DNA from 4 places in the Mucilaginibacter sp. CAU 1740 genome. Region 2 is predicted to be linked to each of the others. Evidence: riboswitches for the same ligand, from Rfam matches in the RefSeq annotation. Region 2 holds a riboswitch; each other region holds the start of a gene.
The links. A riboswitch is a leader RNA that binds a small molecule or an ion and turns the genes downstream of it on or off. The one in region 2 is predicted to bind S-adenosylmethionine.
Positions count from the first base shown of each region.

Region 1 (2,201 bases), on a different contig from region 2:
CGTATCCAGTTGCAATGCAGCAGCTTTTTGTCCGACCGATTCGATTTCGGTAACAACAGCTTCTGCTTCTTCTTTTTTGCTGCGATAGGTAATTATAACGTCGAAACCTTTTTTGGCAATGTGCAGGGCGGCGCTTTTGCCAAGGCCGCGGCTACCGCCGGTAACTAATGCAATTTTATTTGTTTTCATTATGTTCTGTTTTAATGTTTTAACAATACAAAGTTGCTATAGTTAGCAGGAAAAATTATGGTGACTACTTCAGATTAAATGGTAATCATTTCAGTTTTTTAAGACGCGAAGTGGGTTAAGCAGGCTAACGCTTTTTCGTGGTGGGTTTGGGATAGGCTCGCAAAGACGCTAAGACGCAAAGTTTTTTGTGGAAACCGGATTTAACCGCAGCAGATGAGTAAACGCACAAAGGCGCTAAGTTTTTCTTATCAATAGTTGTAAAATAAAGACTATATGCAGCAAGCCTATAAAACTATTCACTTAAAAATCTTTGCGTCTTAGCGCCTTTGCGTGCCTAAAATCTCAAATCTTTTCTTTTGCGTTCGTTACAAACAAGTGCAAAATGATTAACCATTAGCAGAATGCACCAGAGGTGCAAAAGCTTTGTAGCTATCAAATAAGTAATTTTTTGTGTGCCAGAGGTACACAACTCTCCGCCATATCCGTTTAATTTCGACCCGGACTACTAACCAAAGGCTTATCAAAAGCAATTTATCACCCTCAAAATCAATTCAAAACAAATAAAAATCAAAATAAACTACTAAAACTATAGGAATTATATAATTTACTCTTATATTTGCATTGTCAATAACGACAGAGCGTTCTTTGTATTGACTTATCAAGAAAGACTGAGGGAAAGGCCCAAAGACGTCTTAGCAACCTGTGCATCCGCAAAATGCAAAAGGTGCTAATTCCTGCTCCTGTGCAAAACGAGGAGAGAGATAATTAATATCTGCCCCACTACCGATCTGATTAAGTGATCATTACAGTTTTCAAGTCGCGTGACCGAGAGGATAGGTGGGGGTCCGCATTACCCTATACGGCAGTTCGAATCTGCCCGCGACATCAAATTTCCCAAACACAATTTCTCGTTATTAATGACCATAGATTTATACTACCAGGATAAACTATATCATGTTATAAGGCCCTTCTATTTAAACATCGGGCTTGCTAAAGCAAAAAGTAAATCCCTATATTTAACCGTGCTTACCTACGCATAACTGTTAAAACCGGTTTAAATCATCGCGATTGCTTTATGAAGATCTTCAACATTGTTTGGGTTGTACTTTTTATCATTTTTGCAGGCCTGCAATATAACGATCCCGATCCTTACCTCTGGATGCCCATTTATCTGTACTGCGCGTGGTTTTGTTACCTCGCCACAAAAAAGGAGTTTTTCCCCATTGGTTATGCTTTTGGTATTGTTGTTTTTGCGGGATATGCCGGCTACAAAATTTTTGACAGCAACGGCTTGATCGATTGGTTTGAAGTTCACCATGCCGAAAGCCTTGTACAAACCATGAAAGCCGAAAAGCCCTGGGTTGAAGAGGTTCGCGAGTTTTTTGGCTTGTTGATCTGTATAGCCGTTTTAGGCGCTAACTGGGTATATGGGGTAAAGGAAAGTAAAAAGTTGGTTGCGATAAAATCTAAAAAGAACAGCAAAAAAACTACAAGTAGGTGATTCCCGTAAAACTATCTTCGTAGTAATAAAAAGGCTCAAAATTATCGTCGGCAAGTTCGCAGCTTACCTGCATGCTGTTAAATATCACATCACCAAAAATATTGGCCACTGCCGAATCCGCGGCATCAAAACCGGTGGCTATTTTAACAAAGCCGTTAAGCGGTACCAGTTGAGTAGCATCAAACAGCACCCATTTTCCATCTAAATAAGCTTCGAAACAGGCATGGAAATCGGCAGGGTAAAGTTGATAGGCGTAGCCTGTAAAATAGCGTGCCGGTATAGTAAGCGCCCTGCAAAGGGCTATCCCTAAATGCGCGAAATCCCTGCACACCCCGGCTTGTTCGGTAACGGTGTTAAACGCCGATGTTTGCGAAGTGGTAGAGCCGCTAAGGTATTGCACATTCTTATTGATCCAACCGGTTAAGGTAAGCACCTGCTGAAATGGGTTGGTAATATGGCCGAACATATTATGCGCCATCCGGTACAACTTGTCCGATTCGCAATACCTGCT
Region 1 is NZ_JBDOQS010000004.1:422,437-424,637, reverse strand. It holds gene AAFN85_RS12300 (SDR family oxidoreductase) at 1-189, opposite strand, end outside; SAM riboswitch class I at 842-957, shown strand; gene AAFN85_RS12295 (transmembrane 220 family protein) at 1,265-1,690, shown strand; gene AAFN85_RS12290 (transglutaminase family protein) at 1,677-2,201, opposite strand, start outside.
Region 1: another riboswitch for S-adenosylmethionine. It lies ahead of AAFN85_RS12295 (transmembrane 220 family protein); the one in region 2 lies ahead of AAFN85_RS31740 (protein-disulfide reductase DsbD domain-containing protein).

Region 2 (2,201 bases):
TGATTGCTCTCCCGGTAAGCCCGGCTGGAACAAGCCAACCACGCCCTGACGGCTCTCTCCTGTGCGTAAAAGGATAATTTTTGATTTGTTGTTAACGATAGGTAATTTATCAGAAGGGATAAGCGGGATGCCTCTCCAGGTAATAAACTGCGAACCAAATAAGGAAACGGTTGGCGGCGGTACGCCACGACGGGTACATTCACGACCGAAAGCCGCTATAGCCAAAGGGTGCAGCAGGAAAAATCCAGGCTCTTTCCAAACTTTAGTGATCAGTTCGTCCAGATCATCAGGGGTAGGGGGGCCAAGCCTTGTTTTTATTTTTTGAGATGGTGCTACGCTGCTCAATAAACCATATTCGGTATTGTTGATCAATTCGCTTTCCTGGCGTTCTTTAACAATCTCGATGGTAAGGCGTAACTGCTCGCTGATCTGGTTGTAAGGTTTGCTGTACAGATCGGATACACGGGTGTGTACATCCAATACTGTGTTCACAGCGCTCAGGTTGTACTCGCGTGGGTTTTCTTCGTAATCAACATAAGTTGATGGCAGTTCGCGCTCATCGCGGTTGGAGCAATCAACCTCTACATTGTTGGCATCAACAACCTTGTTTAAGCGGTAAACACCAGACTCAACAGGGATCCAGTTTAATAAATGTGTTAACCAACGCGGGGTAATGGTTGACAGTTGCGGAACGGTACGGGTGGCTACGGCCAACTGCCTGGCGGCTACATCGCCAAGGGCTGTTTGTTTTGGTTTCTGATCGGGCATTTAGATAATTAATAAAGTGTTTTAAAGAGTGATTTTGGTGGTGCTTTTCAATGGTTAATACCTGTGTTGCAATGATAAGAAAATAAATTATATAAAATCTATAGGATTAATAGATTTTATTGTATGTTTGCATCATCAGTTCTTTAATACTTATCCAGAAAAGACGGAGGGAAAGGCCCCATGAAGTCTTGGCAACCTGTACAACTAATATGTAAAAGGTGCTAATTCCTGCTCCCGCAAAGGAGAAAGATAAGATGCTACAGGTTTTACCAATATCTCCACGGCTCTTTTCCAGGTAAGTTTTATTGAGAATGAAAAACAAGACTAAAAGAGATGAAAACCTGCTTATACACTAAAACTTTAAAACCCTTGATCAATACCTGCTATATAGATAATTGTTGTTGTTGATTATTTACCTGTTAGGCTTTCAACAAAAACAACATCTATCTATAACAAATGAAAAAAATCATATTTACAGCTTTAACTTCCATTATCGGCACCGTTGCTTACTCGCAGATCCTTGCACCGGTAAAATGGTCGTACGCGGCAAAAAAGATTGATAAGGAGCAGGCCGTTGTATTTATAAAAGCAACTATTGATAAAGGCTGGCACATCTACTCGCAAAATGTAGCTGATGGAGGGCCGGTAAAAACCTCGTTCAGGTTTGATAAAAGTGATGATTATACCCTGAACGGCAATACATCAGAACCTAAGGCGGTTAGCAAGTACGAAAAAGCATTCAGTATGAATGTGCAGTATTTTGAGCAGTCGGTTATCTTTCAGCAAAAAGTAAAGCTTAAAAACGGGCAGGTATCTGTTAACGGTACCCTAAATTATATGGTATGCAGTAACCAACAATGTTTGCCGCCCGAGGATGTAGAATTTAGCATCCCGGTTAAATAGTACTAAGTCTCAAGTCGAAAGTTTGAAGTCTATTTTCTTTTTTTATACTTTGAACTTATGACTTTAGACTAAACGAATTTATCAATAACAAATAATATAGTTTAACAGTTCATTAGCCACCAAATTGAACTGTTAAATGGTTAGCATGCCGGGTATAAAGCCGCTTGCTTTAAACCTGGTTTACACAAACTAATACCATGAAACCGAAATTTAATTTTATCACTAAAGCCCGCGTACAGAATGGTGGCATCCTTTTCTGTAGTTACCACTGTTGTTAATTCGCGCCGTTTATACCGGAAATTGATCTTGAAATAGGATCAACATCCTGGCTGTACTAAGTGCGTTGCTTTGCTATGGTGGTAAAACAGGCGTGTGCTGTACAGACCAGGATGTTGATCGTTTACAAGATAAGAAATTAATAAAAGCATAAATAATTAAAAAAATATTCTATTAAATCTATAGATTTTATTGTATTTATCATATTTATTACTATCTTTACAGCATTCTAATTAACCCCACCATTAATTAGT
Region 2 is NZ_JBDOQS010000025.1:12,527-14,727, reverse strand. It holds gene AAFN85_RS31745 (family 2A encapsulin nanocompartment shell protein) at 1-768, opposite strand, end outside; SAM riboswitch class I at 916-1,024, shown strand; gene AAFN85_RS31740 (protein-disulfide reductase DsbD domain-containing protein) at 1,225-1,671, shown strand.

Region 3 (2,201 bases), on a different contig from region 2:
TTCAACCAAGCGTTAAACGGCGATTGCGACGGACCGAAATCCCTCAAGCCTTCCACACGGGCGCGAATAATAAACTGAATGTTTCCAAACGGACCGCCGATTCCAAATACATCGTTAAATACCAGCCCGTGGTAGCCTTCAGACGGTTCGGTGAATTGTGGGAATTTTCCATTGCCCCAATTGTAATTACCGGCATCAATAATAGCGCCGCCTATACTTGTACCATGCCCGCCAATCCATTTAGTGGTTGATTCAACAACCACGTTAGCGCCATGTTCAATAGGGCGGAACAGGTAACCACCTGCGCCAAAAGTATTATCAACTATTAAAGGCAGATCATGATTTTTGGCGACCGCGCTTACTTTCTCAAAATCGGCAATGGTAAAGCCCGGGTTACCTATGGTTTCCAGGTAAATAGCTTTTGTTTTATCATCAATAAGTGCCTCAATGCTGGCCGCGGTATCATCTTTAGCAAAGCGTACTGTGATGCCTAAGCGTTTAAAAGCAACTTTAAACTGGTTGTAGGTACCACCGTATAAAAAAGGAGAGGTAACAAAGTTATCTCCGGCCTGTAAAATATTATTCAGCGCGATAAATTGGGCCGCCTGACCCGATGCTGTGGCCAATGCCGCAACGCCACCCTCTAATGCCGCTATGCGTTTCTCAAACACATCGGTAGTTGGGTTCATGAGGCGGGTATAAATATTGCCAAACTCCTTCAGGGCAAACAAGTTTGCGCCATGTTCGGCACTGTTAAATACGTAAGAGGTAGTTTGGTAAAGCGGTACAGCGCGTGAACCTGTTGTTGGATCAACTTCCTGACCGGCATGTAATTGTAGTGTTTCGAATTTTAAGGCAGACATAGTTTTGTGATTTTTTATGTGTTTAATTTAGATTTTAAATGTTAGATGGATTTTGACAAAGCCGGTTGTGAAATAACCGGTTTAACAATGCACGCCTTTTCCGGAGATAGAAAACAAGAGTGCGCTAAGCATCAACAGCAGCAACACATACAAATACAGCTAATAGGAGAGCTAATATATTGTACGTTACCAGTTAAGGTGTAAAAAGTGTTGTGTTGCGTAAATTTAATTAAACTTTTCATGGTTATAAATTTATATTCCCCGGTGTTATTTGCCGGGACAGGAATTGGCACCTTCTTCAACATTGAAGGGTTGCCAGCGGGTCATTGAGCCTGATCTCTCGCCGCTTCTTTATAAATCAAAACCCGAACTATGTGCGGAGTATTGATCGACTTTGGTATTGCTACCAAATAATGTTGCGAATATAAGGGGTTATGGGGTTATGTACCAAATTTTATTTCAGAAAGGAGGATTAAGGTCAAAGGCGAAAGGAGTTTTTAAGCTGAAAGGATAAAGGCGAAAGGCAAAAGGTTTTCGTAAGGCGGATATTTCAGACCTCCCAAATGCTTTTATCTTTCGCCTTTATCCTTTTGCCTTTCACCTCACCAAGCGAGGGCCTGTTCCAAATCCGCTATCAAATCATCAATATGCTCCAATCCAACCGAAACCCTCAGCAGGTTACGTGGCGTTTTGGTATCCGGCCCCTCAACTGTTGCGCGATGTTCTATTAAACTTTCAACTCCGCCAAGGCTGGTAGCTTTGATAAAGAGTTTTAATTTATTGATGATGTTATGCGTATCGTTTTCATCACCTTTAATAATAAAGGATAACATTCCGCCAAAAGCAAGCATCTGATCTTTAGCTATTACATGCTGCGGATGTGATGGCAAACCGGGATACATTACTTTCTCTACGTTAGGATGTTGTTCAAGATATTCGGCCAGCAATTGCGCGTTTTGTACATGACCTTTTACTCGGTACGGCAAAGTTTTAATACTGCGCACCAAATAATAGCAATCCATAGGCGAGGGGATAGCGCCGCCCATTTCCTGTACCTGGCGAATTTTTGCCCACCAGTCGCTCTTCTCTGCTGTGATCAAAGCTCCGCCCATCAGGTCGCTATGCCCGCCGAAATATTTAGTGGCGGAGTGCATCACTATATCGGCACCCAACTCAAGCGGTCGCTGGCAAATTGGGGTGGCAAAAGTATTATCGCACAAAACTTTAATCCCTTTTGCTTTGGCAATTGCAACTGCCTTTTTTATATCAGTTATTTTAAGAAGTGGGTTTGACGGGGTTTCAATCCAGATCAATCCTGTTTCTGGTTTGATATGTTGT
Region 3 is NZ_JBDOQS010000015.1:3,913-6,113, reverse strand. It holds gene AAFN85_RS26065 (O-acetylhomoserine aminocarboxypropyltransferase/cysteine synthase) at 1-863, opposite strand, end outside; SAM riboswitch class I at 1,113-1,223, opposite strand; gene AAFN85_RS26060 (aminotransferase class I/II-fold pyridoxal phosphate-dependent enzyme) at 1,466-2,201, opposite strand, start outside.
Region 3: another riboswitch for S-adenosylmethionine. It lies ahead of AAFN85_RS26065 (O-acetylhomoserine aminocarboxypropyltransferase/cysteine synthase); the one in region 2 lies ahead of AAFN85_RS31740 (protein-disulfide reductase DsbD domain-containing protein).

Region 4 (2,201 bases), on a different contig from region 2:
CTTGTTCAACCAATACCACATTGAGTGAGGTAGTGTTGCCGGTTACCGGGATCTCCTGCGTGGTAAAACCGATATAGGCTATCCTAAGTACATCGTTAACATTGGCGGTAACCGTAAATTTACCGTTCACATCTGTTTGGCTACCGGTATTTTTTCCTTTAACTGATACACTTACGCCGGGCAGGGGTAAGCCATCGGCTTTGGCGGTTACCAGGCCGCTTATTTTAACAGATTGCGCCGCAACCGTTTGGATGAGAATAAATGGCAATAAAACTGCCAGTAATACTTTGTAAATTTTTAACATGATCAAATAATTGTGATTGATTTTTAATGTCGATACAGCTTAAACAAAGCATAGCAGTAGCTGAAACAGGTGTGTAAAGTCCTGCCGAAAAGCTTAAAACTGTAAAGAATTGATTGATTGTTGAGGTAGATAACATGCCCTTAAGCCGCTAATGGCCTAAGCGTTTATCACCTGCTGTTTAGGATCAACAGCAACAACGCATGCTTTGCATACTTAAAAAGGAGGTTGTGCAGGCAAACTGCAATGATGAATTTGAGGCAGGAACCAGGCCGCTTTGTGCTACGGGGGTAATGGTTTTGTTCATGACGATAGTATAAATATAAATGCGATAGATAGTGTTGCTTTTGTAAATGGCGACCAGCCAAGCCGGTCACCATAGTGTTTATAGTTTTAGTTTAGTGATGCGGTTTTATTGTTCACCAAAGCATCAACAGCTTTAAGCATTGATGCAAATTCCTGCTTATCATACAAGCGGGTGAGGTACACTATTTTGCCATCCCTATCAATTACCACGTTGCGGGTTACGCCGCTTTTTTTGTTGGCAAAGCGGCCAAAAATATCAGCACCGGGATCAAGTGCCAGCGGATAGCTGATGTTCATTTGCTGATGGAAACCTTTTACTTTTTCCAGCGGCTCATCGCGGTCAACGCCTATCAGCACCAAGCCTTTATCTTTATAAGCCTGCCATATGTCGCTTTCCAGGTGTGGCATTTCTTCGCGGCATACACTGCACCAGCTTGCGATAAATTGTAGTATCACCACTTTGCCACGCAGTTGTTTCAGCGATGTTTTCGTGCCATCGGTTAAAGCCAGTTCAAAATCAGCAGGGGCGGTATCGCCAACTTTTACAATATATCCCCTATCCACATCGGCAGGATTGGCAGCTGTTTTTGTTTGGGCCGATGCAAACGCGGTAGTAACAACCAGCGAGAAAGTAAAAAGTAGATGTTTAATATTCATCGTTGTACGTATTAACCTCAATACTTAATTATCAGGAAAAACGGAGAATAAAAGGAGAAGATGCACGGTATGTAAATCATGCGCTATTTACTTTTATTATCTTCACTGCCATAAAACCGGCAGACAGGAATTAGCACCTTTATAACAATGGGCTTACAGGTTGCTAAGACATCACAGGGCCTTTCCCTCAGTCTTTCTTGATAATTAAAATATTAAAGAACCATTTGATGGTGCAAATATATATAAATAAACTACTAATCACATAGATATTATAGAATTAATTATATTTTTCTTTCAAATGACATTTAAATTACCTGCCGGGCTATTGCGGATTTAATTATTAAAACGTTACAAGGCTTGCATTACGCCGGTTATTTATCTATTTTACAGCGCATTAACCAACAATTAAACCCTACCTACCTTATGCAGGCAACAAGCATTGATGAAGTGATAACCGCTTTGCAAACTATTATTGATGATAGCAAGAAAAGTAACAACCGCCTCGGTTACTTCGCGGTTTTGTACTATAAAGTGACCGCCAGCGTACGCGACGGCATTCGGAACGGCCAGTTTCAGGATGGCCCACGGATGGAAAAGCTGGATGTTATTTTTGCCAACCGCTATCTCGAAGCCTACACTTTGTGGCAACAGGGTGCCGAACCATCGGCCTGTTGGAAATTCGCGTTTGAAACAGCCAAGCGCTCCTCACCTTTAATTTTACAGCATTTGTTATTGGGGATGAATGCCCATATCAACCTTGATCTTGGGGTAGCGGCAGTTGAAGTATCGGGAGATAAACCGATGCAGGATCTGCATAATGATTTTAATATGATCAATACCATCATATCCTCACTAACCTACCAGGTGCTGAGCGAAATTGACCGATCATCCCCCCTGCTCTCTTTACTTGGCCTGCACGCGGGTAACAGCAATTCGG
Region 4 is NZ_JBDOQS010000003.1:511,541-513,741, forward strand. It holds gene AAFN85_RS09750 (SusC/RagA family TonB-linked outer membrane protein) at 1-304, opposite strand, end outside; gene AAFN85_RS09755 (TlpA disulfide reductase family protein) at 695-1,264, opposite strand; SAM riboswitch class I at 1,358-1,471, opposite strand; gene AAFN85_RS09760 (DUF5995 family protein) at 1,688-2,201, shown strand, end outside.
Region 4: another riboswitch for S-adenosylmethionine. It lies ahead of AAFN85_RS09755 (TlpA disulfide reductase family protein); the one in region 2 lies ahead of AAFN85_RS31740 (protein-disulfide reductase DsbD domain-containing protein).